2 linked regions of the Pseudosulfitobacter pseudonitzschiae genome follow. The protein of the gene in region 1 interacts with the protein of each later gene in a pairwise test. Links are inferred from orthologs where the notes say so. Each region holds a gene or a part of one and is shown on either strand. Other genes may lie near its edges. The genes, in order: SULPSESMR1_RS03565 and secA.

The links.
Region 2: the proteins of SULPSESMR1_RS03565 (region 1) and secA interact in binary tests that used the Escherichia coli proteins (3 or more experiments, as listed by UniProt). The link is inferred for Pseudosulfitobacter pseudonitzschiae from one-to-one orthologs.

What each region holds. Positions count from the first base shown.
Region 1 is NZ_CP022415.1:756,788-772,537, reverse strand. The notes cover bases 10,678-13,587. They hold SULPSESMR1_RS03565 (alkaline phosphatase), read left to right. Parts: upstream 10,678-11,340; coding sequence 11,341-12,834; downstream 12,835-13,587. Other genes in these bases: SULPSESMR1_RS03555 (ABC transporter ATP-binding protein), read left to right, coding at 13,490-13,587; SULPSESMR1_RS03560 (hypothetical protein), read left to right, coding at 12,979-13,422. Outside these bases: SULPSESMR1_RS03630 (heavy metal translocating P-type ATPase), read left to right, coding at 1-1,154; SULPSESMR1_RS03625 (DUF411 domain-containing protein), read left to right, coding at 1,266-1,673; SULPSESMR1_RS03620 (copper-binding protein), read right to left, coding at 1,796-2,521; SULPSESMR1_RS03615 (multicopper oxidase family protein), read right to left, coding at 2,569-3,927; SULPSESMR1_RS03610 (TolC family protein), read right to left, coding at 3,939-5,402; SULPSESMR1_RS03605 (hypothetical protein), read right to left, coding at 5,402-5,623; SULPSESMR1_RS03595 (GNAT family N-acetyltransferase), read right to left, coding at 7,328-7,849; SULPSESMR1_RS03590 (hypothetical protein), read left to right, coding at 7,848-8,054; SULPSESMR1_RS03585 (GNAT family N-acetyltransferase), read right to left, coding at 8,207-8,734; SULPSESMR1_RS03580 (ester cyclase), read right to left, coding at 9,055-9,465; more of SULPSESMR1_RS03555, read left to right, coding at 13,588-14,116; SULPSESMR1_RS03550 (ABC transporter permease), read left to right, coding at 14,109-15,428; SULPSESMR1_RS03545 (copper chaperone PCu(A)C), read left to right, coding at 15,447-15,750.
Region 2 is NZ_CP022415.1:3,110,932-3,121,864, reverse strand. The notes cover bases 3,669-6,965. They hold secA (preprotein translocase subunit SecA), read left to right. Parts: upstream 3,669-4,056; coding sequence 4,057-6,765; downstream 6,766-6,965. Other genes in these bases: SULPSESMR1_RS15345 (hypothetical protein), read left to right, coding at 6,884-6,965; SULPSESMR1_RS15355 (peptidylprolyl isomerase), read right to left, coding at 3,669-3,861. Outside these bases: SULPSESMR1_RS15375 (P63C domain-containing protein), read right to left, coding at 1-64; SULPSESMR1_RS15370 (IS1595 family transposase), read right to left, coding at 57-977; SULPSESMR1_RS25730 (hypothetical protein), read right to left, coding at 1,119-1,253; SULPSESMR1_RS15365 ((deoxy)nucleoside triphosphate pyrophosphohydrolase), read right to left, coding at 1,381-1,779; bifunctional glutamate N-acetyltransferase/amino-acid acetyltransferase ArgJ, read right to left, coding at 1,781-3,007; more of SULPSESMR1_RS15355, read right to left, coding at 3,010-3,668; more of SULPSESMR1_RS15345, read left to right, coding at 6,966-7,879; SULPSESMR1_RS15340 (substrate-binding domain-containing protein), read left to right, coding at 7,901-9,460; RadC family protein, read right to left, coding at 9,457-10,206; molecular chaperone DnaJ, read right to left, coding at 10,289-10,933. UniProt on the Escherichia coli protein: Required for protein export, interacts with the SecYEG preprotein conducting channel.

The sequences.
Region 1 (15,750 bases):
CCTTCGTCGTCTGGATGATGTTCGGTCCGGAACCCGCGCTGGTCTTCGCGATCGCCTCCGCCGTCTCGGTTCTGATCATTGCCTGCCCCTGCGCACTTGGATTGGCGACACCCATCTCGATCACCACGGCGGCAGGGCGTGGGGCGCAGGCGGGCGTGTTGATCAAGGATGCCGAGGCGCTCGAACGCATGGCGGCCGTCGATACGCTGATCGTGGACAAGACAGGCACACTGACCATGGGCAAGCCGAAGCTGACGGATACCGTTGCGCTGGGAAACCTCGCCGAAACCGACCTGTTGTCGCTTGCTGCGGCGCTGGAGCGTGGCTCCGAACACCCCTTGGCCGAAGCAATCGTCGAGGGCACCGAGGCGCAGGGCGCATCGCGTCAGGAAGCGGTGGATTTCGAGGCAATCACCGGCAAAGGCGTGCGCGGCAAGGTTGGTGCCCTCGCAGTGGCGCTCGGCAATGCCGCGATGATGCAGGAAATGGGGCTGGACTCGCGCGCGGCTGAAACCAAGGCCGACGCTTTGCGCGCCGAGGGCAAGACAGCGATGTTCATTGCGGTCGATGGCGCTCTTGTCGGCATCGTGGCGGTGGCAGACCCGATCAAGGAGTCCACCGCGCAGGCGATCCGTGAACTTCACGATCAGGGGCTGCGCGTCATCATGGCGACGGGCGACAATGAACGCACCGCACAGGCAGTGGCTGGGACGCTTGGTATTGACGAGGTGCGCGCTGGCATTCTGCCTGAGGCCAAGAAGGACCTGATCGATCAATTGCGCCGCGACGGCCACAAGATCGCAATGGCCGGTGATGGGGTCAACGACGCCCCTGCGCTGGCCGCCGCGGATGTTGGCATTGCCATGGGCACCGGGGCCGACGTGGCGATGGAAAGTGCGGGGATCACCTTGTTGGGCGGCGACCTGATGGGAATCGTGCGGGCGCGCAAACTGGCGCGCGCCACCTTGCGGAACATCAAGCAGAACCTGTTCTTCGCGTTTGCCTACAACGCACTGGGCTTGCCAATCGCAGCAGGGCTGCTCTATCCCGTCACAGGAATTCTGCTCTCACCGATGATCGCAGCTGCGGCGATGAGCCTCTCGTCTGTTTCGGTGATCGCCAACGCTCTTCGGCTGCGGCGGGTTGACCTCTGACCTGACCGCAAAACCTCTGACATGAAAAAGGAATACAAAATGACTAAAGATGCTTTTTCGCGGCGCGCGATCCTGATCGGTGGGGCAGCACTGCTGGCTGCATCGCCCTTGATGACCATGGCGCAAGGTGCCGGGCCGAAAGTCCATGTGATGAAAGACCCGAATTGCGGCTGCTGCTCGGCCTGGATCGAGATACTCGAGAGCAACGGTTTCGCTGTCACGACCGAAGCCAGCCTCGGGACGCTTCTGATGCGGTACAAAATGGATAACGGCATCCCACAGGAGATGATCTCCTGTCATACCGGCCGCGTCGAAGGCTACATGATCGAGGGCCATGTGCCGGTCGCTGATATTCGCCGCCTGCTCGACGAACGCCCCGACGCCGTCGGTCTGGCCGTTCCCGGCATGCCCTACGGCTCGCCCGGAATGGGGCCGGAAAGTGAACGGGACGCCTATGAGGTGTTCCTTATCCGGCGCGACGGATCGACTGAAGTGTTCAATCGGTACACTGCCGCTTGATCGAACCTCATCGGGTTTTTGGGGCACAATGCGGCGTGACCATCTGCATAAGGCGAGCAATGCGTGTATTCTGACCAATAAAGCCAAAGTGGGGCGGTCGGTGAGGACTGCCCCACGCTCGTTTATTTGATGGCGGTGACGGTCAACTTTCCGTTGACGCGGTCGGCTACGAATTCGACCTCCTTGCCCTCGGACATCTTTGCGATCATCGCTTCATCGGCGCGGAACACCATTGTCATTGCAGGCATGTCCAACTTGGGCAGGGGGCCGTGAATGATCGTCACCTTGCCCGCCTTGGCGTCGATCTTCTTGATCTTGCCGCTGGAGAAATCCGCTTCGTTTTGCTCGCTGTTCTGCGCAACAGTAATCGGGCCGTGCATGCCAGACTCGTAATGTCCGGGGATCAGGCAGGCGAACTCGAACGTGCCCGCGTTGGAAAAGGTCCAGATGACGTCGCCCGAAGCACCTTCGTCCAGACGGATGGAGTTTGGGTCATCATGTTCCATGTCCATCTTGGCCATCATTTCCTTGTGCGCCTCGTTTCCCGCCATCGTGTCGAGAACGAACTCATGTTCGAGCGCGCCTGCGTTGGTGACGTTGAAGCGGATAGTTTCGCCTTGGGCAATCTCGAATGCTTCGGGCGAAAATACCATATCGCCGTCGTCAGTCTCGCGCATGGTCACGTTGATGGTGCGATCGACCGAGGCCGCATCGCCAGGCTTGCCGATCATCATCTGGGCGTGTTCGCCCACGTGATCATCGTCGTGGCCACCACTGTGGGTGCCTGACGCGAATACTGGGGCGCTGAGGGCAAGGGCCAAAGTGGTGGTCATAAGAAGGTTTTTCATCGGTTCTTCCTTTTAAATTGTGGTGATGGGTCGTGCCAAAGGGCCGGTCAGCCTTTTGGCGTTGGTTTCGGGGTAATCTGGGTTTTCGGACTGGTGTTGCTGGCGAACTCGGGCAGTTCGCCCGTCCACTCATAAGCCTGTTCGCCGGGCGGGTTTTCATACCATCCAGGGTCTTCGTAGTCGTCCGCGTCGATGCCTTCGCGGACCTTCACGACCGAGAACATGCCGCCCATTTCAATGGGACCGTGCGGCCCCCAACCAGTCATCATCGGCACAGTGTTGTCGGGCAGCGGCATTTCCATCACGCCCATATCCGCCATACCAGCCGTGCCCATGGGCATGTATTCCGGCTGGAAGGTGCGGATCTTCCGAGCCAGCGGTTTCTTGTCAACGCCGATAAAGGTCGGCACGTCGTGACCCATGGCGTTCATCGTATGGTGCGACTTGTGGCAGTGGATCGCCCAGTCGCCCAAGTGGTCGGCGACAAACTCGTATGCGCGCATCGCACCCACGGGGATGTCGATGCTGACCTCTGGCCACTGGGCAGACGGTGGAACCCAACCACCGTCGGTGCATGTGACCTTGAAGTCGTAGCCGTGCATGTGGATCGGGTGGTTGGTCATCGTCAGGTTGCCGACCCGCACGCGCACCTTGTCGCCCCGATTGACCACCAACGGATCGATGTCTGGAAAGATGCGGCTGTTCCATGTCCACAGGTTGAAATCGGTCATCGTCATGATGCGCGGCACATAGCTGCCGGGATCAATGTCGAACGCGTTCAGCATGATCAGAAAGTCACGATCCACTGGCATGAAGGTGGGATCCTTAGGATGGACGACAAACATGCCCATCATACCCATCGCCATCTGCACCATCTCATCCGCATGCGGATGGTACATGAAGGTGCCGGATTTGATCAGATCAAACTCGTAGACATAGGTTTTGCCGGGCGGAATACCGGGGTGCGACAGCCCGCCGACCCCGTCCATGCCCGAGGGCAGGATCAGCCCGTGCCAATGCACGGTTGTATGTTCCGGCAGGCGATTGGTGACATAGATGCGCACGCGGTCGCCTTCGACGGCTTCGATGGTGGGGCCGGTCGACTGGCCGTTGTAGCCCCAAAGATGCGCGATCATGCCATCTGCCAATTCGCGTTCCACCGGTTCGGCAACAAGGTGAAACTCTTTCACACCGTTGTTCATCCGGTGTGGCAGAGTCCAGCCGTTCAGGGTGACCACTGGATTGTAATCCGGCCCGGACGCGGGGCGCGGCGTGATCGCGGTGGTCGCACTGTCCATCTGGGCCGCTTCGGGCAGGCCCATGTTGCTGGTCTTGCCCCAAGCCTGCGACGAGACAAGCGCCGCGCCCGCAGCACCGGCGCCAATCAATTGACGTCTGTTCATCATGTTGTTTCCTTTCAATGCCCTGCTCCGTCGCCAGCGGCCAGTGTGGCACCGCTTGCGGCACCGCCACTGCTGCCCGCGCCACCGCCGTAAATCGCAGCCGTCAGATCAGCTTGCGCCACGTAGAAATCGCGTTTCGCATTGGCCGCCTGCAATTCAGCGCCCAATTTCTCACGCACATCGGTCAGCAACTCGAAGGTGCTGGTGATCATACCGTTATAGGACAGCAATCCTTCGTCCTCGACGGTCTTGCGCAACGGCACCAGCACGTCGCGGTAATGACGCGCGATCTTGTAGGAGGCGTGATAGGCGACCTCGGCGCCACGCGCCTCTGAGCGCACGTTGACTGCCTTTTCAGCCAGCACATTGGCAGCCTGAAGATAGGCCAGTTCCGCCTTGCGCATCCGTGCCTTACCGCTGTCATAGATCGGAATGGCGAATTCCAATTCCAGCTGTGGTGTTGTGCTGGTCTCGACGTCGCCACCATCGGTCTCGCGCTCGGTTTCAAAGCCCGCGATGATCTCGAGGTCGGTCACCAACCGCGTCTGGTCGGTCAGATCAAAAGCCGTGGCCTGCGCTTCAAGCCCCAGTTTTGCGACGCGCAGATCGACACGGTTGCGCAGGGCCTTGCTTTCGACATTCGCCACCTGCCCCGCCGAACTGGGCAGCGTTGGCAAAGCATCAGGCACGTAGAATTCCACATCTGCGCCCCAAAGGCCCATCAACCGCGTCAGGTTCTCCTTGGCGCGGCTTGCGCCCAGTCGCGCCTGTGCCAGTTGTCCCGCCAGCTCTGCGTTAAACGCCTGTTCGCGTGCCTGTCCGGCGCGGCCCAACGCCCCCGTTTCTCCCAGCTTGCGCGCCAGTTCCGATCCGGCGTCCGAGGTTGCTAAGGCACGGTTGAGGTGGCCGACCACTTCAAAAGCGGCAACCGCTTCAATCCACGCCTGCCGCGTCTGGTTGGCCAGCGTCAGCGTATCGTTCACCGCCAACAGTTGCGCTGCGCGAAAGTTCACATCAGCCAGCGCCATGCGCTGTTTGCGGGTTTTGGCGTCTAAAATGTTGGTTGCGATCATGCCTTCGATGGCACGGTAGGCGCCCAGTTCGGCTGCGCCGATCCCAAGAAGACCTATCGAGACGACAGGGTTTTCTGGAGTTGACTGTTGCCATGCCTCTGCTGCCGAAAGACCCACGTTGGCATAGGACGCTTGCAGGCCTCTGTTGTTCAGCAATGCAACCTGCACCGCCGTTTCAGCCGAGATGGTCTTGCGATAGACCATCTGTTTCACCTCGTTCCGAACCGAGTTGTTTTCCGCTTGGGTCTGGGCAAAAACGGCGCGCTTGCCGATCGCCGTTTTGGTCTGACTGGCCACGTTGGCAAAACCTGGTTCTGAGCCGGTGTAGGTGTCTGGCACTACCGTTGCGCACGCGCCCAGTACGAGCGCGCCGCTTAGGATCAGGGGAAATTTAATCGGGCCCATCAGTTGCCCTCCGCCTGCTCTTGATTGACAGTGCGCCAGTCACGCGGGCCTGTGGGACTGCGCGGGAAAAAGCCCGCCAGAGGATCGGTGTGCCTAACTGACGAGGTGATGTTGCGGTCAGTCGGTGCGGTAAGCGTCGCCACATCCGGCAACGGAGTGGGGGCGCTGGAACACGCGCCCAAAGCAAGGGCAATCGCCCCCGCCAATAAGTGGATTTTCATGATGGTCTGCCTGATTGAAAGCTGTTTTGGTCCACTCGAACGTACGAGCAGGCGGGGTCCCCTCTCAGGGGCGCGTTCAGATCAGGGGTCTGGGCGGGCGTAGAAACGCCCTTGGCTCAATGGCGTAGCTCGCACTTTGCAAGGTTTCGTAGGTAGGATCTGCAGAAACAGTGGCGCTGAATACACCCACTTCACACAGGGCCAGTGAAACGCAAATACCGCTACAGCATTGTCCGACTGACACGTCATCTTCACCAGCATGAAGAGCTGAATGGTGCCCGAGATTTTCGTGTTGGGCGTCTGTGTGGCTGGAAATCGCGACGCCGTGCGCCGGGCTGTGAAACCCGGCAAGACTATGAGAAGCAGAAGGCGTGGTCAGGCCTAAAGCGACCACGAATATCAGGCAAGGGAATGCCTTCAGCCATGCAACTATGATATTCTTCTGACCCATTGCGCACAATTGGCAGAAGCTTTCCGAGTGTCAATTCATCCAGCGCTGGAGGGTTTGTAACTTTCTCGTGGGCTTGTTGATGCTTCGCTTGTGGATTTGTCGCACTTGCCCCCACGCCATGGTCTCCTGAGAACCGGAAGCGGCAATCTTTTTAGAGTATTAGGCTAATTAACCAGATGAAAACCTGCGTATTCTCAGGACGCTGACGACGCGAAGAGGGCAGCTTATTGACATGCGCAAGCGCTTCAAGGCTCAGATCAGTGCCCGCAGGAAGCAGAGTGTTTTTGCCGATGTCGATACCATCGACGATGATCTTTGGGGCGTGCTCGACACTCAGATATCCGACATCGAACGGAAGATCGAAAACGTAATTGCTCAAACGCAGCGACTTGCCTCAAGGGCGCGCCTGCTGCGCTCAATCCCAGGGATTGGCCCGGTCGGTGCAGCGATGTTGATCGCTGAACTGCCGGAACTGGGTCGGATGACAGCCGGCCACCTGCCCGAACGCGAGGTGATGACCGGCATTGGTCCAGTGCCGGTGAAAGTGCCGCGCGTGCGGGATCGGGGTGCTGGCGAAGACAACATCAGCTTCACGCCCAGCATTCTGCCGCGGTATCTGCGCAAGGCGAGATCGGTCGAGGAACTGCTGCCATGGCTTTACCTGAAGGGCGTGTCCACGGGCGATTTCACCGAGGCGCTGGAGGCGCTGCTGGGCCCGAACGCCAAGGGCCTGTCCGCCAAGACTGTCACCCGGCTGAAAGCCGACTGGTGGAAAGACTACGAGGCCTGGCAGAAACGCGATCTTGGCACACGGCGGTTTCTCTACATCTGGGCCGATGGGGTCTACTTCAAGCCGCGCATGGCTGAGGAAAAACAATGTGTTCTGGTGATCGTCGGGGCGGACGAATATGGCCGCAAGGAGTTGCTGGCCATGACCGACGGCTTCCGCGAAAGCACCCAGAGCTGGAGGGACATCATCAATTCGACCCGGTGGCAATGGCCGGATTTCGGATTGCGGTAGAGCTTGATCGGGGCGGACGTTTCAGGGAAATACGGGTTCATGTGCGTATCCTTGGTCTTGAAAGGGCGGCCGGGCTGACCCGCCGCCAGGGGGCTTCGTTCAGGCGGGGGTCCGCTCCGTCTTCACGATGGGAAAGTCGATTTCGGTCTCGGCCATCAACGCACGCTCAATCTCGTGAGGTATTCAACGCGGCCACTGGGGCGAGTTTTTCAACGGAATAAGCCCTTACCCGTCACTGGGGGCGAGCGCCTGTCGGCTTCCACATGGCGATCCGGGTTGTCATGTCTAGGAACGTCGCATGGCGATCAAGGATGGCCTGCAGGTTCGGCCCAATCCTCCCCTCAGGCATTTCTGTATATCCGAGCTTCCGATACCAAGGGGCATTCCACCTCGGGGCACGGAAGGTAGCCAGACATGTCCCTGAAACACCAGCGGCAGAAGCATAGTCCTCTGCCCATTCAAGCAACCGCTGCCCGATGCCTTTTCCTGACATCCCGTCATCAACCATAAGGCTTGCGATATAGAGCATGTCATCAAGCGGCTGCACGATGATGTAGCCTGCTCGGTGTCCGGCGAACTCGGCCACCCTTGTCGTCCCAGTCCTGAAACGTTCTGGGTTGATCGCCGGGGTGGCCGCAAATCTTTCGTATTCTTTCAGCGACAGATAGCGCCGATGCGCTGAGCGCTCCAATTGGCGCAGATCTTCAATTTCGGCCTCGTCATAGGGGCGAAGAAGGGGGCGAGTGTTGTTCATGATCCATCATCGTTGCATGGCCAACGCCTTTGGCGTGGTCTCTCCCGGACCTGATCCACACACATGCAAAAGCACGCTGCGAAGCCTGACGATGAAACAGGGGCGGATGTTCATGATTGTGGTCGTCGCAGTCCAGACCTCGCGACACCGGGCGGCGACTGGTTTACCCGGTGCCGTTCATACCGAGGCCGTCTTTATGGCCTGAGAGAAATGTCTTATCGCGATCCATCATGACCCTCACCTACCCAGGAGGCCGTATTGGGACAAGTGAAGCCTCTGTAACGAACGGCAGGAAAGTCCCGCTCAGCGGCCCTCTTACGCACTGCGCCGAAGGTCCACTGCGAGCCCGAACCCACCCTATTGCTGAGATAGACGATATACCTCGACCTCGCGTTCGCAAGTTGGGTCAATTGTCCTTCGGTCGAAGATCATGCCAAGCTTTTGCATGATGCGTCCCGATGCGGCGTTGCCGATTTGGTATATGCTCACAATATCGGTGATGCCCAGTTCACTAACGCCGAACGAGAGGGCGGCGACCGCTGCTTCGCTTGCGTAGCCTTTCCCCCAACTCGGCTTCGAAAACCTCCAACCAATTTCGACAGAGGGTAACACTTCGGGTAAGAAATCCGGCCAAGACAATCCTGTGAAGCCAATCAGGTCACTGGTTTGCTTGGATTCGACAGCGAACAACCCGAAGCCTCGTTCATTCCACTCTTTCTCAAATGACGCGATGTATCGTGCAGCGTCGTCTGCGGTTCGCGTTTTGCCATTTCCAATGTAGCGCATGACGTCAGGATCATCGCACATTGCCGCAAATGGTGCATGATCTTCAGGCTTCCAGCCTCTTAGGAGTAGTCGCTCAGTGTTGATCGTGTGCTGTGTCATGGTGTGCTTTAAGCACATCATCCAACGGCAGCAAAGTCCACTCTGCCGACTTTGACCCAGGCCACGCCGAAGGTACGGTTTGGGTCAGAAATGCTTGACGTTTGGGCCAATATTGCGTGACGCCGCTCCTTGGTAGGGTTCAGAAAATTCGGTGCATCGAGTCAAAGGTGCGCGACGTTCGACACCGCGTTGTCAGACGTCAGACAAAACCGACTTTTATGTCACATCGCTGACCCAAGTCGCAGGTGCAGAACGGCAAGTGGCCATTCGCGTAGATCGCGGCGAAGGTCGGGATCGAGCCCATTCTATCCCTTAAAGTTTCAGATCTGCGCGGCGATACTCGACTTGTCGATGACGGACCATACGTTCTGGATCCTTCCATCCTGAAATTCGTAGAATACGTTTTCGTCGAAGCGGACCTGCTTGCCGTTCACTGCCAAGCCGAAGAGTTCGCCCACCGGCGTACAGTCGAATGTAAGCCGGCTTGCAATCATGGGCGGGTCACAGACAAGAACCGCGATGTTGAAGGAAAGATCGGGGATCGCACGGAAATCCGCAACGAGCATGTTCAGGTAGCCGTGGAGACCGATTGTGGTGCCGTTGTATCGCACCTGGTCGGCAACAAAGTGATGAAGATCTTGCCAGCCCTGCCTGTTCAAACACGCGATATATCCCTGATAGGATCTTATGATCTCGTCTCGTCCCACTGCGCCCGCCTCCGTATTCTGCATACACAGACTCTAACCTGCGGGAGAGAGGAGGCAATGGCATGCCCGGTTCGTTTAAGGTTTTTCGGTGCGGGCCGCGTCGAGACATTTGCTGTCAGCGCGATTGCGGACTGCGTTGGAAAACCCTGACAGTGAGGAAGTCGCGGCGGGCTTGGTGCTGTCTATGGGGAAAGCGTGCCGGCGTGTTTGGCCGTTATCGGTATCGAACACCTAACACGTAGGTCGCGAGGACCATGAGTACCTGCCCAAGCGACCGTGATCATGACTTTCGGGTGCGAACGACACAGTTGATAGCGTCGCAGCTGTTTGAGGCCGTCACCAGGCAAGGCGGGAACGATCCGGTTCGCTGGAGCGAACTGGTACTGGTTCAGTCTTCGCGACAAGGACGGGCGTTTCGTCATGCGGCCTGCTCCCGGGGTGGCACATGGGTCATTGGCTTCTGGCCGCGCCGGAAAATCTCGATGATGCACATCGGCCCGCCGCAGTCGGGGTATGGCTCGTGCAGGGTGAGCGGGAGGACCTCGGCTACCTGTGGCGGCTCATGAGCCGGGCTTTTGCCCTGAGCAGGACGTGGATCAGGAAGCGGCGGATGAACTCGTGGGTGGCGAACCGCATGACCTTTTGCTGGTTGCCTGACTTGATGCGGGACTGTTGCATTAATTGCCGGGTTTGGCCACGTTTGGGTTTTTGAGGTCGAGGATGCCGCGCAAGCCACCGTTCAAGCATCACCGTTTCCCACGTGAAATTATCCTTTGCGCTGTGCGTTGATATTTGCGCTATCCGCTATCCTATCAGGATGTCGTCGAGTTGCTGGGTGAGCGCGGCATCGCGGTTGATCCATCGACTGTCTATCGGTGGGGGCAGAAGTTCGGCCCTGAACTGACCAAGCGGGCCGAGACGCACTTGCGCCGCGCGAGCGTAGACTGGCGTGTGGACGAGACCTATATCCGCGTCGGTGGCAAGTGGCGTTATTTGTGGCGTGCTGTCGATGCAAATGGCCAAATGATTGACTTTCGCCTCGCCGTGCGGCGCGATGCAAAGGCTGCTAAAGCCTTTCTCCACAAAGCGATTGAACGCGTGCGACTGCATCGCCCGGTCACTATATGTACCGACAAAGCCCCGACCTACCGACGTGTCATTCGCGAGATCAATCATCGATACGATCCACATTTCGACAGTATTCGGCATATCGACAAGAAATGGCGAAACAACCTGATTGAGAGCGACCACGCAGCCATGAAGCGGTTACTTGGATACTGTCAAAACTTTCGATCTTTACGAAGTGCTAAAGCAACCCTCAGAGGGGTCGAGACAATGCGCACCATCAAACGCGGACATATCCACAACAGACAACCAGGCGTCAGGGGCGAAATCCAGTTTATGAATGAGCTGTTCGAAGCCGGGTGATCCAACACACCGCTTTGAACAACTGCAACCTGAAAAATTTTATGCAGCAGTCTCCCTCGAAGCATTTGACGCCTGGACTATTGCCAGCCGAGCAGCTTGAAATCCGAGCATTGGGTTTCCTGGCGGGCTGGGAGTTAACGTGACAACATCCTAGCAAGAGCTACCTGTTCAGGATCCGAAGCGCACTGCATAGCTGAATGCGACCGCCAAAATTTTGCGAATTGGATGATCCTCAAGATCTGACACTGTGGCCCGCCGGAGCAATCGACTGTCCCCTTTGGAAAAATGCACTGATCGCGGGCAACTGAACCGTGCGTTGAGCGATTAACTTCGAGAGCGGTGTTCCTTGAGAAAATTGCTCTCTGCCTTAAGAAGAGGCAGTGTCAAAACCACCTTCGTGGCTGTCACGGTGTCGTTACTATGCGCCGGTATGTAAAAAGGGGTGTCCGACATCTCAAGGAGAGAAACCCCGTGAAAACTTCGTCCCTTGCAATCGCCGTTGTCTTGTTCGCATCCGGTGCCGCCGCGCAAGACCTGCCCCAAGCCAGCAGCGACTGGTTCACCGCAGGTCAGGCTACCATCGAGCAGCGTCTGGCGTTGCAGCCCAATACCAACCGCGCCCGCAACGTCATCCTGCTGAACGCTGACGGCAACGGCGTCGCGACGAACTATGCCGTGCGCCTGTTCGCAGGCCAGCAGGCCGGCGGCCTGGGTGATGATCACGTTCTGCCGCAAGAGACCTTCCCGCACATGGCGCTGGTCAAGACCTACACGACCAACGGTCAAACGCCCGATTCTGCACCCACCGCCTCAGCGATGATGACCGGCGTGAAGAGCAAGAACACGATGATCAACGTTTCTGAAGAGGTTGTGGTAGGCGATTGCGCCAACCTGCCCGGCAACGAACTGACCACGCTGGCCCAGATCTCTGAAGAGATGGGCAAGTCCGTCGGCGTCGTCTCGACCGCCCGCATCACCCATGCGACGCCCGCTGCCGTCTATGCGGTGACTGCCAACCGAAACTGGGAAGATAACACCGGCCTGCCCGAAGGTTGCGACACGCAGCTCGACATTGCGGCACAGCTTTTTGAGGGCGTGGAAAGCGGATTGATCGATCTGGCAATGGGTGGCGGTCGCCGTCACTTTGTCCCCGTCGGAACGACAAGCGAAGAAGGCAACGAAGGTACGCGGACCGATGGCCGCAACCTGATCGAAGAGATGGAAGCGCTCGGCGCCCAGTACGTCTGGAACGACGAAACCTTCGGCGCGCTGACTGACCTGGGCAATGCCCCGATCATCGGCCTGTTCGAAGATTCCCACATGATGTACGAGCATGACCGGACAGGCGAGCCATCGCTGGCCGAGATGACCGCTGCGGCGATCACCGCACTGTCGACCAACGAGGAAGGCTACTTCCTATCGATCGAAGGTGGCCGTGTCGACCACGCCAACCACGCCGGCAACCTGCACCGCGTGCTGACCGACGGCGTTGCCTTTGCCGAGGCTGTCCAGATGGCCATCGACATGACCGATGAAAGCGACACGCTGATCATCGTCACTGCCGACCATGAGCACGCCATCGCGATGAACGGCTATTGCGGCCGCGGTTCGGACATCACCGGCCTCTGCATGGGCGTCAACAACGAGGGTATCGAGCACACCGGCGAGCCTCTGCTGGGTTCGGACGGCAAGCCCTATACCGTTGTCGGCTATCTGAACGGCGCCGGTTCGGTCCTGATCGAACAGGAAGACGGTACCTTTTCCGGCGAGCGTCCGGAAGTGACCAACGAAGAGGCGATGGACCCCGACTATCTGCAGCAGGCGCTGGTGCCGATGTCCTCAGAAACCCACTCTGGGGCAGACGTCGCAGCCTATGCACAAGGCCCTTATGCGCACCTGCTGGGTGGCTCGATCGAACAGAATGTGCTGTTCCACATCATGCACCACGCCATGACGGCTGAGTAAGCCTCGCGCATTCGTGCAGCGGGTCCCCTGTTCGGGGGCCCGCTTGCGTTTTGCAAACCTGCGTGAGGCTCAGCCTGCCAGTCTGTATTGAATCTCGCCAAACTGGAACTGTGTTCCTACAGCCGCTGACCGAAGGATGAATATATGCAAAACCTGAACCGCCGCTTTCTCTTGTCTCTGATCCCCGCCGTGCCGCTGGCGCTGGCCGTACCTAATCTGCTGCGCGCGCAAGAGGCGCCGATCAAGCTGCGCGACCTCTACAACCGCGACATGAGCTTTTCCGACATTGCGCTCGCCAACGAAGGTGCGCGCGTGACGATCGCCGGTTTCATGGCACCCCCGCTCAAGGCCGAAGCGGATTTCTTCGTTCTGACGAAGATGCCGATGGCAGTCTGCCCCTTCTGCGAACCTGGTACGCCTTGGCCCGACGACATCCTCGCCGTCTATACAAAGCGTGTGGTGGATGTGATCCCGTTCAATGTGGCGATGGAAACGACCGGCCTGCTGGAGCTCGGCAAATATGTCGATCCCGAACTTGGATTCTATTCCGAAGTCCGTCTGACCGACGCCGTCTACAGCCGTGCTTGATGCGCAGCATCATTTCGGATTGCCACTGGCCCTCACCGATCTTGACCTTCGCGGACTCGATGGACGGATGCTCGTGTCACTTGATAGTCTACGCATCTTGCCAGGATCATCAGTCGCAATTCGTGGTCCTTCGGGCGCTGGCAAGTCGACCCTGCTGCACGCCCTGTCGGGCCTGATCAAGCCTGCGGGCGGGCGTGTGGTCTGGGGAGCGTCGGACTTGACAGCCATGAACGATGCCGCCCGAACGCGGTTTCGCCGGGATCACATCGGACTGATCTTCCAGGACTTTCTGTTGTTCGAAGAACTGAATGCGCTGGACAACGCGGCCCTATGCGCCGCCTTCGCGCCCCGCGCCGCCCGTGCCGCTTTGCGCGACCGCGCGGCGGGGTGGCTTGATCGTCTTGGGCTGGGTGACGCCGGATCGCGACGCGCCGACAGTTTTTCGGGTGGAGAACGGCAGCGCATCGCCGTCGCCCGCGCCTTGAGCAACGATCCGGCCGTCATCCTGGCAGATGAGGCCACCGCCAGCCTCGACCGCGCCGCTGCGGATCGCTTGGTCGACGATCTGATCGGCCTGTCGCAGGACACCGGCCGGACGTTGATCGCAGTAACGCATGATGAGACATTTGCCAGCCGTCTCGACCGGGTGCTATCCATGGCCGAAGGTCGTATCGTGGACGACACCCATGGGTAGCATCGGTGATCTTTGGGCCGGTTTACCTGCGGCTATGCAGGATCTGATGACGGCGGCTCTCCTGCTGTTGCCGGGGCTTGCTACCGGTCTGATCGTGCTACGCGGGTATGCACCGGGCCGCCTCGTGCGGGCGATGCTCCGCCGGTTCAGCGTGTCCAACGTGGTCTTCGTCTGCCTGCTTGCCGTTTCGGTGGCGATCGGCGTGGGTCTGACCGCCCAAGAACGTGGGTTGCGTCAGGGCAGCGCGAGGGCCGCCGCAGCCTTTGACCTGATAGTTGCCGCCCCGGGGAGTGAAATCACTGTCATGCTGGCTGCCGTCTATCTTCAACCGTCCGACGTGCCGCTGCTGACCGGCGATCAATACGCTGCGATATCAGCAGACCCCGACGTAGCGCTGGCTGCTCCTATCGCATTCGGCGACAGCTATCAGGGTGCCCCGGTCGTCGGCACGACAGCCGACTTTGTGACCCACCTTGCAGGGGATCTGGCCAAGGGTCAGATCTTTACCACGTCAACCGAAGCGGTCGCCGGGGCGTTTGCCTCGGTCCCGGTGGGCGAAAGTTTCACGCCGGCCCATGGCCACGGGGACGCCGCCGAAGACGCTGCGCACGCAGGTGCCTCCTATACGGTCACTGGTCGCATGGCCCCGACCGGCAGCCCGTGGGACCGCGCCATCCTTGTTCCAATTGAAGGCGTCTGGGAAGTCCACGGTCTTGCCAACGGCCATGCTCTCGCTGCAGGGGACCAGATCGGGCCACCGTTCGATGCGGCCTTTTTCCCCGGAACCCCTGCAGTGCTGGTCCGAGCGGATGCTCTCTGGGGCAATTACGCCCTGCAATCGCGCTACACCCAGCCGGACATGATGGCTTTCTTTCCGGGCACGGTTTTGGCGCAGATGCACAGCCTGATGCGCGACGTGCGCGAGGCGATGTCGCTGCTGGCCGTGGTGACGCAGGTGCTGGTTACAGTGTCGATACTGGCCGGACTGGTCATCCTGACACGCATTTTCGCCCGCGGTCTGGCCCTGCTGCGCGCTATTGGGGCAGGTCGACGCTTTGTCTTCGCCGTGGTCTGGAGCTACAGCGCCACGTTGATTGCAGCTGGATCTCTGCTTGGCCTCGGACTTGGCTGGCTGGCGGCGATGGGCTTCTCGCGTGTGATCACAGCACGCACCGATGTCCTCGTGACCGCAACTGTGACCTGGACCGAGGTCCAGCTTGTCGCGGGTTTCGTCAGCCTCACCCTCATTCTCGCCCTTTTGCCCGCACTGGCTGCGACACGCCGCCAGCTGCTGACCGATCTGCGCAACTGATCTGAAGGATTCCAAATCATGCGTACTCTCAGCCTTGTCACTGCTCTTACACTTGCCGCGACGCCATTGGCCGCACAGGACGATCATGACCACATCTCCGAAGCTGATGGCCTGCGTATCGTCCATGCTTGGACCCCAGCCACCAAGGGCTCCGAAACCCTGATCTATATGGAAATCGAGAACGAGACGAATAGCTTGCAGACCCTGACGGGGGCCGAAACTGAAGACGGGCTGACCGCTGAATTGGTGGGGTTCACCTATGTCGATGGCGTTGAAGCATGGGAGAACTTACCGGCCATTCCGATCGCCTCGGGCCAGCATC
Region 2 (10,933 bases), 2.4 Mb from region 1 along the record:
CGGCATCAACAACATCCTCGAAAGCGGCGTCTATTGGGTCAATCTTTTCTGGGATTTTAGCCATTAATCAGGTCCTTATAGGTCAGACGCTTATCAACCATCCGGTCAATCGTCATGTTGATGAAGTTAATTGTGCCAACCTTGGCAGTGTTGTGGCGGAACGAGAACTCATTGATATAGCGGTGCAGATGGTCTTCGCTCATGTAGTGGTAAACGCCGATGTAGCCGCGCTTAAGCAATGACCAGAAGCTTTCAATGCCGTTTGTGTGGGCCATATCACGAACATACTCACCAGCGGAGTGACGAACTGTCTTGTGGGTGTAGCCCTTGGCGGCAAGGCCATTGTAGGCGCGGAATTCATCTGTGACGACTTCGCCGCCTACGGGTGCGTTGTCCTGCACGAAGCCAACCAGCGTTGCGGCATCGGTGCGCTTTACCGGATTGGCGCGAACCACGCCATTCTGGTCACGCATACCGACCACTGCGGTCTTGCCGACAGCGCCGCGACCAGCGTGAAGCTTCTTGTCGGCGTGTTTGTTCTTTTCTTTGCCGCCAACATAGGTTTCATCGACCTGAACCTGACCGTCCATTTTGTCGTTGTTGCCGTTCATCCATGTTTCGCGGATGCGCTGTGCAAGGAACCATGCGGTTTTCTGGGTGACGCCCAATTCGCGGGCCATCTGGGTGCTGGGGATACCCTTGCGGGCACTGGTGAGCATGTAGATAGCCAACAGCCACTTGAGTAGGGGAAGGCGGCTCTCTGCCAACACGGTGCCTGTGCGGACGCTGAAATGTTTGCGGCAATCCTTGCAGCGATAAGCCATTGGCTTGTGATCTTTGCACTCCGTAACGGAGACTGAACCGCAGTGACCGCAGACAGGTTCATCATTCCAGCGGCGCTTTTCGAAAAAGAGACGGGCCGCTTCCTCATTCGGGAATTTCTGGAAGAACTCAAATGTGCTAAGTGTATCAGTCATGGGCCTAATCTCTCTTGTTGAGATTAAACTAGCCAAGAGCCGATCTTGCGTCAAGCCATTTTTGGCTAGTTAAGTATATAGGCCCCTAAAAAAAGGGACGGCCCGCAAGAGCCGTCCCTTTTTCTTTTTCGTGAGTTCGGTTCAGATTGCGGGGCTGACCGGCGCACCCGAAAAAACGCGCCCATCGACATCCACGCTCATGCGGCCATCTGGCAGCATCGCCACAAATCTGCCCTGAACGAACACGCAACTGCCCAGCAAAATCGTTTTCAGCATAATTTTCTCTCCCCCGTGTTAAACACAGCTCTATTAAGAGGCAGTTTTTAAATTATGTCATGAGAAAATTACAAAAAATGAAAAAAGGGGTGATCCTTTCCAAATCGATGACATTTGGCCCCGTTTTTTACAGCCAATCGCGTAAAATCGGGATCAACGGAACGTCAGCAGCGGGCATTGGATAGGATTTAAGGTCATTTGGCCTGACCCATTTCAACGCTTGGTTCTCTTTTGACATCGGTGTTCCGCCCCACTTGCGGCAGGCGAACAGCGGCATCAGAAGGTGGAAATCGTCATAGCTGTGGCTGGCAAAAGTCAGGGGAGCGAGACAGCTTTGCCATGTCTCGATCCCCAACTCTTCGTATAATTCACGGATTAGGGCCGCCTCGGGCGTTTCGCCCGTTTCGACCTTGCCGCCCGGAAATTCCCACATACCAGCCATCGATTTACCCTCTGGACGCTGTGCCAACAGCACGCGCCCATCCACGTCGATCAGGGCAACAGCCGAAACAAGCACAACCTTCATCTTAGGACCGGTAGTCGGCGTTGATGTCGATATAGGCGTGGGTCAGGTCGCAGGTCCAGACGGTGGCCGTGGCCTCGCCCAGACCCAGATCAACGGCGATGTTGATCTCGTTGCCCTTCATGTGCGCGGCGGCGTCAGCTTCGGAGTATTGCGGGCTGACCCAGCCATCTTCGGCTACGACCACGTCGCCAAATCGGATGCTCAGCAGGTCGCGGTCTGCCGGTGCGCCGGATTTTCCGATGGCCATGACAACGCGGCCCCAGTTGGGATCTTGACCTGCGATCGCGGTTTTCACCAGCGGCGAGTTTGCGATGGCCATCGCGTGGATTTTGGCATTGGCGGAGGTGTCTGCGCCAGACACGGTAATTTCAACGAACTTGGTAGCCCCTTCGCCGTCACGGACGACCTGAAACGCCAGATCCTGCATCAGCCGGTGTACGGCGTCGGCAAAGCTGGCGTCACCTGTCACGTCGACGCCCGAGGCGCCGGTGGCTGCCATTATCACGCTGTCGGACGTGGAAGTGTCACTGTCTACGGTGATGCAGTTGAACGTCAGGTCGGAGGAGGTGGACACGATTGCTTGCAGGTTGTCCTGTGCGATCCGTGCATCTGTAAAGATATAGACCAGCATCGTCGCCATATCGGGCGCAATCATGCCCGATCCTTTCGCGATGCCCACGATGGTAATGGTCTGACCGTCCATCTCGATGGTTTCCACAGCACCCTTGGGGTAGGTGTCCGTGGTCATGATCGCGCGGGCAGCGTCCGAGATGCCGTCCTCGCGCAATGCGTCGTTCAGATCGGGCAGTTTGTCCACCACGCGGTCATGGGGCAGCGGTTCGCCTATGACTCCTGTAGACGAAGTAAAGACACGCACAGAGGGCACGCCACAATTGATTGAGACGGCCTCGACGATGGCAGAGACAGATTCAGCGCCATGTTTGCCGGTAAATGCATTGGCATTGCCCGAGTTTACAAGGATGGCCGCACCGCCAGCCGGATCACCACCCAGTTTTGCCTGACAATCCAAAACCGGCGCCGCGCGGGTCGACGAACGGGTGAACACGCCTGCGATGGTCGTGCCGGGCACCAGTTTGGCCAGCATCACGTCGGAGCGTCCGGCATATCGGACGCCGGCGGCGATCGTGGCAAAAGTCACACCGTCCACCACAGGCAGATCGGGAAAGCGTGCGGGCGCTAGCGGGGACAGTGCGGTTTTGCCAGCCATCGTTATTCGCCCAATGTCAGAGTGCTGAGAACCGATGGGTCGATACCGTCGGCGCCATCGCGGTTCACATCGGCGTCGGCCACAAGCGCATCAACGGCGGCTGTCACCGCCTCCGAGCGCACTTGCTGCTCAAGTTCGGTGCGGACGTCTTCCATTGCGGGTGCTTCGGCGTTGCGCACTTCATTCAGTTTGATCACGTGCCAGCCAAACTGTGTCTGTACCGGATCGGAAATCTCGCCCGCTTCCATTGTCGCAACGGCAGTTTCGAATTCGGGCACCATCGCGCCCGGCCCGAACCAACCCAGCGAACCGCCACCGGGCCCCGACGGGCCTGTTGATTTTTCGCGCGCTGTGGCTGCGAAATCGGCGCCGCCTTTCAGCTCTTCAACCAACGCTTTGGCTTCTTCTTCGGTTTCTACCAGAATGTGGCTGGCGTTGAATTCTTTGGTCGGCTCGGCGTTGGCATATGTCGCGTCATATGCGGCTTGTAGTGCTTCGTCGGTTACGGCTGTGGCCAGAATTTTCTCGATGGCTTCGCCCGCGACCAGCGAACGGCGCTCGTTTTCCATCGACAATTCAACGCGCTTGGGCAGGTCACCCTCAAAGCTTTGTTCCAGCGCGGTCTGCTGGACCAATTGGTCGAGGATGCCGGGAAACAGCACTTCGTCGGGCAGTTGCTGGTATTGCTGGGGCAGGGTGGCCTTGGCCACCAGCATGTGGCCCAAGGTGATTTCGACGCCGTCTACATTGGCGACCACGGTAGACAAGGAAGGTGTTTCATCCTGCGCGTGCAGCGGTTGGGATAAGGTAAGTGCGACCGCAATGGCGGGCAGAATGGCAAAGCGTTTCAGCATGGAATGGTCCTGTTCAGTTGTTGCCGCGTGTTCTGCGACCCCTCGTGGCCGGACGCGACATTGACACGGTTTCATGTGACCCTTACATCGCCCTATGGGCGCGGCCAGGATCGGCTTGACCCTGTATCTATGGGCTGCACGTGGCGCCGACAAGCAGATGCTGCGCAACCTGACACAAGATCGGCTGGAGAACGCATGCTCGGTATCGGAACAATCGCCAAAAAGGTCTTTGGCACGCCCAATGATCGCTTGATCAAATCGGTGCGGCCGCTGGTCGAGCAGATCAACGCGTTGGAGCCTGAATTCGAGGCGCTGAGCGACGAAGGTTTGAAGGATAAAACCGAAGCACTGGCCAAACGGGCGCTTGAGGGCGAAAGCCTTGATGACCTTCTGCCCGAAGCCTTTGCAAACTGCCGTGAAGCGGCCCGTCGTGCTCTGGGCTTGCGGGCCTTCGATACCCAGTTGATGGGTGCGATTTTCCTGCACCGCGGCAATATCGCCGAACAAAAGACGGGTGAGGGCAAGACCCTGACTGCCACCTTCGCGGCCTATCTGAATGCGCTGACAGGCAAGGGCGTGCATGTGGTGACGGTTAACGAATACCTTGCCAAACGTGACGCCGAATGGATGGGCAAGGTGTTTACCCACCTCGGCCTGACCAGTGGCTGTGCCTGGAATGGGATGGGCGAAGACAACAAACGCGCGGCCTATGCCTGTGACGTGACTTACGCCACCAACAACGAACTCGGGTTCGATTATCTGCGCGACAATATGAAAAGCGAGCTGAATCAGATGGTCCAGCGTGGTCACAATTTCGCGATTGTGGACGAGGTCGACAGTATTCTGATCGACGAAGCACGCACGCCGCTGATTATCTCGGGTCCGTTGGATGACCGGTCGGAACTGTACCAGACCATTGACGCCGTGATCCCGTTGCTGGACCCCAGCCACTATTCGGTCGACGAGAAAACCCGCAATGTATCCTTCACCGAAGAAGGCAACGAGTTTCTCGAAGAGCAGCTTTTGGCGCGTGGTCTGATTGAAGAGGGCATGACCCTTTATGATCCGGAAAGCACCTCGATTGTGCACCACGTCAACCAGGGTTTGCGGGCGCACACCCTGTTCCAAAAGGACAAAGATTACATCGTGCGCGACAATGAGGTCGTGCTGATCGACGAATTTACCGGCCGTATGATGTCGGGCCGTCGTCTGTCCGAGGGGCTGCATCAGGCGATCGAGGCCAAAGAAGGCGTCAAAATCCAGCCTGAGAATGTGACGCTGGCCAGCGTGACCTTCCAGAATTATTTCCGTCTGTACAACAAGTTGGCAGGCATGACCGGCACCGCCCTGACAGAAGCCGAGGAATTCCGTGAAATCTATGGTTTGGGTGTAGTCGAAGTACCGACAAACCGTCCAATTGCCCGCGTTGACGAAGACGACCGCGTATACCGCACTGGCACCGAAAAGTCTGCAGCCATGATCGAAGAGATCAAAGCGGCCCACGAAAAAGGCCAGCCCGTGCTGGTCGGCACCACGTCGATCGAAAAATCCGAGATGTTCAGCGCGATGCTGACGGAAAAGGGTATTCCCCACAATGTCCTGAACGCGCGCCAGCACGAACAGGAGGCGCAAATTATCGCGGATGCCGGCAAGTTCGGCGCAGTGACCATTGCCACCAACATGGCCGGACGCGGCACCGACATCCAGCTGGGCGGCAACGTCGATCTGAAAGTACTTGAAGCGCTGACCGCAGACCCCGACGCCGATCCCGAAGCGATCCGCGCGCGGATCGAGGCCGAGCACGAAGACGAGAAGCGCAAAGTGCTGGATGCGGGCGGGCTGTTTGTTCTGGCATCGGAACGCCATGAAAGCCGCCGCATCGACAACCAGTTGCGGGGCCGTTCGGGTCGTCAGGGTGATCCGGGGCGCACGTCGTTCTATCTGTCACTCGAAGACGACCTGATGCGTATTTTCGGTTCGGACCGTTTGGACAAGGTTCTGAAAACCCTCGGGTTGGAAGAAGGCGAAGCGATTATTCACCCTTGGGTGAACAAATCACTGGAACGCGCGCAGGCCAAGGTCGAGGGCCGCAACTTTGACATGCGCAAACAGTTGTTGAAGTTCGACGACGTGATGAACGACCAGCGCAAAGTGGTCTTCACCCAACGCCGTGACATCATGGAAGCCGACGACCTGTCCGAAATCACGTCGGATATGCGCGAACAGGTGATCGACGATCTGATTGACCAGTATATGCCGCAGGGCACTTATGCCGATCAGTGGAACACCGAAGGGCTTTATGCCGACGTTATCGAGAACCTCGGCGTGGATGTGCCGGTGATGGCATGGGCCGAAGAGGACGGCGTGGACGACGAACAAGTCCGCGAGCGTTTGATTGAGGCCACCGAAAAGCTGATGGCACAAAAGATCGAACAATTCGGCCCCGAAAACATGCGCATGATCGAAAAGCAGATTCTGCTACAGGCGATTGATGGGAAATGGCGTGAACACCTGCTGACACTGGATCACCTGCGCTCGGTCGTCGGTTTCCGAGGCTATGCACAGCGCGACCCGCTGAACGAATACAAGAACGAAGCCTTTCAGTTGTTCGAAGTGATGCTGGACAGCCTGCGCGAAGACGTGACCCAGAAACTGGCGCAAATCCGTCCGATGACGGAAGAAGAGCGCGCCGAGATGCTGGCACAGGCCGCGGCGCAACAGGCCGAACTGCAAAAGGCTGCACAGCAGGCACAGGATGCGCAAATACCCGCCCCCTCTGCTGAAGCTGTCGCAGACGGTTTCGACGAGAACGATCCGACCACATGGGGCAACCCGGGCCGGAACGAACCCTGTCCATGTGGTTCGGGCAAGAAGTTCAAACATTGCCACGGGCGTCTGACCTGACCGCAAAAAAGCTGCGCGCGTCACATTGACGCCGCAATGACTCCGCAACCGGGCCATAAGTCGGCCCGGTTTCTCTGCCAGAAACGATCCGGACCCAAAAGTATAAGGGATTGGATCAATGGCCTATGTTAAAGAAATCGCGACTGCAGCTGGTACGCTGATTTGTGCCGTTGGTATCGGGTTCATCATGCAAAGCGGTGACACGGCGCAGGAACTCTATGGCTCCGGTGAGACCGTCGAGACGCCGGTTCAGGCACCCGTTGCGACGCCCGCCGCCGAAATCTCGGCGCTGGACGGGCCGGTTCTGGTTGTGCAAGACATCACTTTGACATCCGCATTGGATCACGACGTGTCAAAGACACAGGACACAGTGGTTGCACTGGCGCCCGCAGACATGCTGGACGCACCAGACACCAGCGACGCGGCCCCCGGTCAATCGTGCAGCGTGTCGGCCACGGCCACACCTTCGGGGCTAGGGTTGGTTGATCTTACTGTGACGGCCCCCTGCTTTCCCAATGAACGTCTGACCGTGCACCACAGCGGCCTGAAAGTGACCGAGACAACAGATGCAGACGGCACCCTTGATATGTCGGTGCCTGCGTTGGTTGACCCGGCCGTGATTGTCGTTGCCTTTGCCAATGGCGACGGGGTCGTCGCACAAACCGATGTTCCCAGTTTGGCTGATTTCGAACGTGTCGCCCTGCAATGGAAAGGTGCTGCGGGTTTTGAAATTCATGCGCGCGAATTTGGCGCGGACTATGGCAGCCGGCGCGATATCTGGGCGGGCGCGCCGGGCGATCCGATCGAGGCGATCAGCGGCGAGGGTGGTTTCCTGATGCGATTGGGTGACGAAACCGCGTCGGATGCGTTGATGGCCGATGTGTACACTTTCCCTTCGGGTGCGTCGCGTTACCAAGGCGTTGTGGACCTGAGCGTTGAGGCCGAGGTTAGCCTGTTCAACTGCGGTTTGGACATCGAAGCCCAATCGCTGGAAATACGGAATGGCGAAGTCATCAGCCGTGATCTGACGCTGGCGGTGCCGGGCTGCGACACGATCGGAAGCTTTCTGGTATTGAACAATCTGATCGAAGACCTGAAAGTCGCGCAAAAGTAATTCGCGTCACGGGGTTTCATCATGGTTTTGAAGCGTGCGGCGGCCTTCGCCGCACTTTTCCTTTTTGGCTGGTCGTTTTCTGCGCTGGCGCAGGATGTCACGCTGACCTCGCGCAGTGGCGGGGTTGAACTCAGCGGGACCCTGCTGGGTTTTGACGGTGAATTCTACCGGCTGGAAACCGACTATGGTGAGTTGACGGTAGACAGCTCTGGTGTGCTGTGCGACGGCCCGGCGTGCCCCAATTTGCAAGACTACGTTGCCGAACTGGCCCTGTCCGGGTCCACCACGATGGGTGCGGTGCTGATGCCTGCATTGGTCGAGGGGTTCGCGCAACGCGCAGGTTACGAGGCCACCCGCAAGGATGAGGATGAGACCCGCTTTACCTATCTTCTGACCAACACCGAGACAGGCAAGCTGGCCGCGCGCTTTCGGTTTCGGGTGACCACCACCGACGAAGGCTTTGCCGATCTGCTGGCCAACGAGGCGGACATCGTCATGGCCCTGCGCGAAATCCGCCCCGGTGAACGTCAACGCGCGCGTGAGGCCGGGATGGGCGATATGACCGGACTGCACCGCAGTCGGGTTCTTGCGCTGGATGCCGTGGTGCCTGTGGTGGCACCGGGCAATCCGGTGCGCAGCATATCGCCGCTTGATCTGGCGCGTGTGTTTGCCGGACTGGTGACCAACTGGCAGGATCTGGGCGGTGTGGATGCACCGATCTCTCTGCATTTGCCACTGGCGGGAACGGGGTTGGGTCAGGCTGTGGCTGATCAGGTGATGCAGCCCGTGCGGCTGGAGATTGCAGACACTGTAGTGCGGTACCCATTGGGCGCGGCGCTGGCAGAGGCGGTAGCAGATGATCCCTTTGCCATCGGAATTGCCAGCTATGCCGAGACGGGTAATGCGGTGCCGCTGGTGCTGACCGGTGCGTGCGGCTTTGCGCTTGAGGCGGGGCGGCGCACCATCAAGACCGAAGATTACCCCCTGACTGCGCCCATGTTTTTGTACCTGCCCGCGCGGCGGCTGCCTCAGATTGCGCGGGAATTTCTGGCCTTTACCCGTGGCCCAACGGCGCAAGTGGTGATCCGCCGTGCCGGATTTGTTGATCAATCTCCCGAAGAGGTATCCATCGACATGCAGGGCAACCGGTTCGCCAATGCGATCAGCACCGCAGGCACCGAAGTCCCACTGGCAGAATTGCAGCGCATGGTGCGCACGCTGGACGGCATGGCGCGGCTGACCACGTCGTTCCGGTTCGAGGCAGGATCGATCCGGTTGGACGCGCAATCGCGCAGCAATGTGCAGCAGCTGGCCCGCGCGATGGAGGTTGGCACCTATGACGCGCGGCGCATCCTGTTTGTGGGGTTCAGCGACGGCGAAGGGCCATCCGAAGCCAATCGTAACATCGCCCTGCGCCGCGCCGATGCGGTGCGCCGCGCCATCACCGAGGCTGCGCAAACCGAAGATACCAAGCGCGTGACGCTAGATGTCGATGCATTTGGCGAGGCGTTGCCAATGGCCTGCGATGACAGCGAATGGGGCCGTCAGGCCAACCGGCGCGTCGAGGTTTGGGTGCGTTAGAGATACCCCTCTGATTTGAAGCTGAGTTCGCGTGATTTGCCAACGATCAGGTGATCGTGCAGCGACAATCCCAGCGTGATACAGGCCGCTTCGATTTGCTGGGTCATGGCAATGTCAGACTGGCTTGGCGTTGGGTCGCCCGATGGATGATTGTGCACGAGAATCAGCGCGGATGCGTTTAGTTCAAGTGCCCGTTTTACCACCTCGCGCGGATAGACTGGCACATGATCAACGGTGCCCTTGGCCTGTTCCTCGTCCGCGATCAACACGTTTTTACGGTCCAGATACAGCACGCGAAACTGCTCGGTCTCGCGGTGGGCCATTGTGGTGTGGCAGTAATCAATCAGGGCGTCCCAACCGGAAATCGCATGTTGGTTCAATACCTTGGCGCGTGCCATCCGGTGGGCGGCGGCCTCGACGATCTTAAGTTCGACAACCACGGCATCGCCCACGCCTTTGACTTCGCGCAGGCGGGGTTCCGGCGCGGTGACGACGCGGTTGAAGTCACCAAATTTCTCCATCAGAGCATGGGCCAGGGGTTTTACGTCACGCCGCGGGATGGCGCGGAACAGGACCAGTTCCAGCATTTCGTAGTCGGGCATGGCCTGTGCGCCACCCGCCATGAAGCGCGTGCGCAAACGGGCGCGGTGGTCGGCAATATACGATGGAGGAGGCCCCACAGGCAGAGGCGTGGGCGTCGTCTCGTCAAAATCAAAGGGCAGGGGTTGTTCGGCAAAGCTGGGCATAGGGTCAGCTTGCAGCAGCGACAGTTACCAGGTGGTTAACGGCATCTGTGTGCGAGGTGGGGGCTGCCCCACCTCGCGGGTTTTACCCCTTCATCGAATCCCAAAAGGATTTAACGGACGAGAAAAAGCTGCTGGATTCGGGATTGTTTTCTTCCGAAAGATCTTCGAACTCGCGCAGCAGTTCCTTTTGGCGACTGGTCAGGTTTACCGGTGTCTCGACGGCCAGTTCGATGAACATATCGCCGGGACCACCGCCACGCAGTGCAGGCATCCCCTTGCCGCGCAGTCGCATCTGGCGTCCTGATTGCGATCCGCCAGGAATCTGTACGCGGCCACGACCACCATCAATAGTCGGAACCTCGATGCTGCCCCCAAGGGCGGCCGTGCCCATGCTGACAGGCACGCGGCAATACAGGTTGTTGCCATCCCGTTCGAACAGTTTGTGCTCCAGTACCTCGATAAAGATGTACAGATCGCCGGTTGGGCCGCCGCGCATGCCTGCCTCGCCTTCGCCAGCCAGTCGGATGCGGGTGCCGGTTTCAACACCTGCGGGGATGTTCACCGACAGTGCGCGGTCTTTTTCAACGCGCCCAGCGCCCTGACAGGCGCTACAGGGATTTTTGATGATCTGGCCTATTCCCGAACAAGTGGGGCAGGTGCGTTCAACGGTGAAAAAGCCTTGCTGGGCGCGGACCTTGCCCATGCCGGAACAGGTCGGGCACGTGGT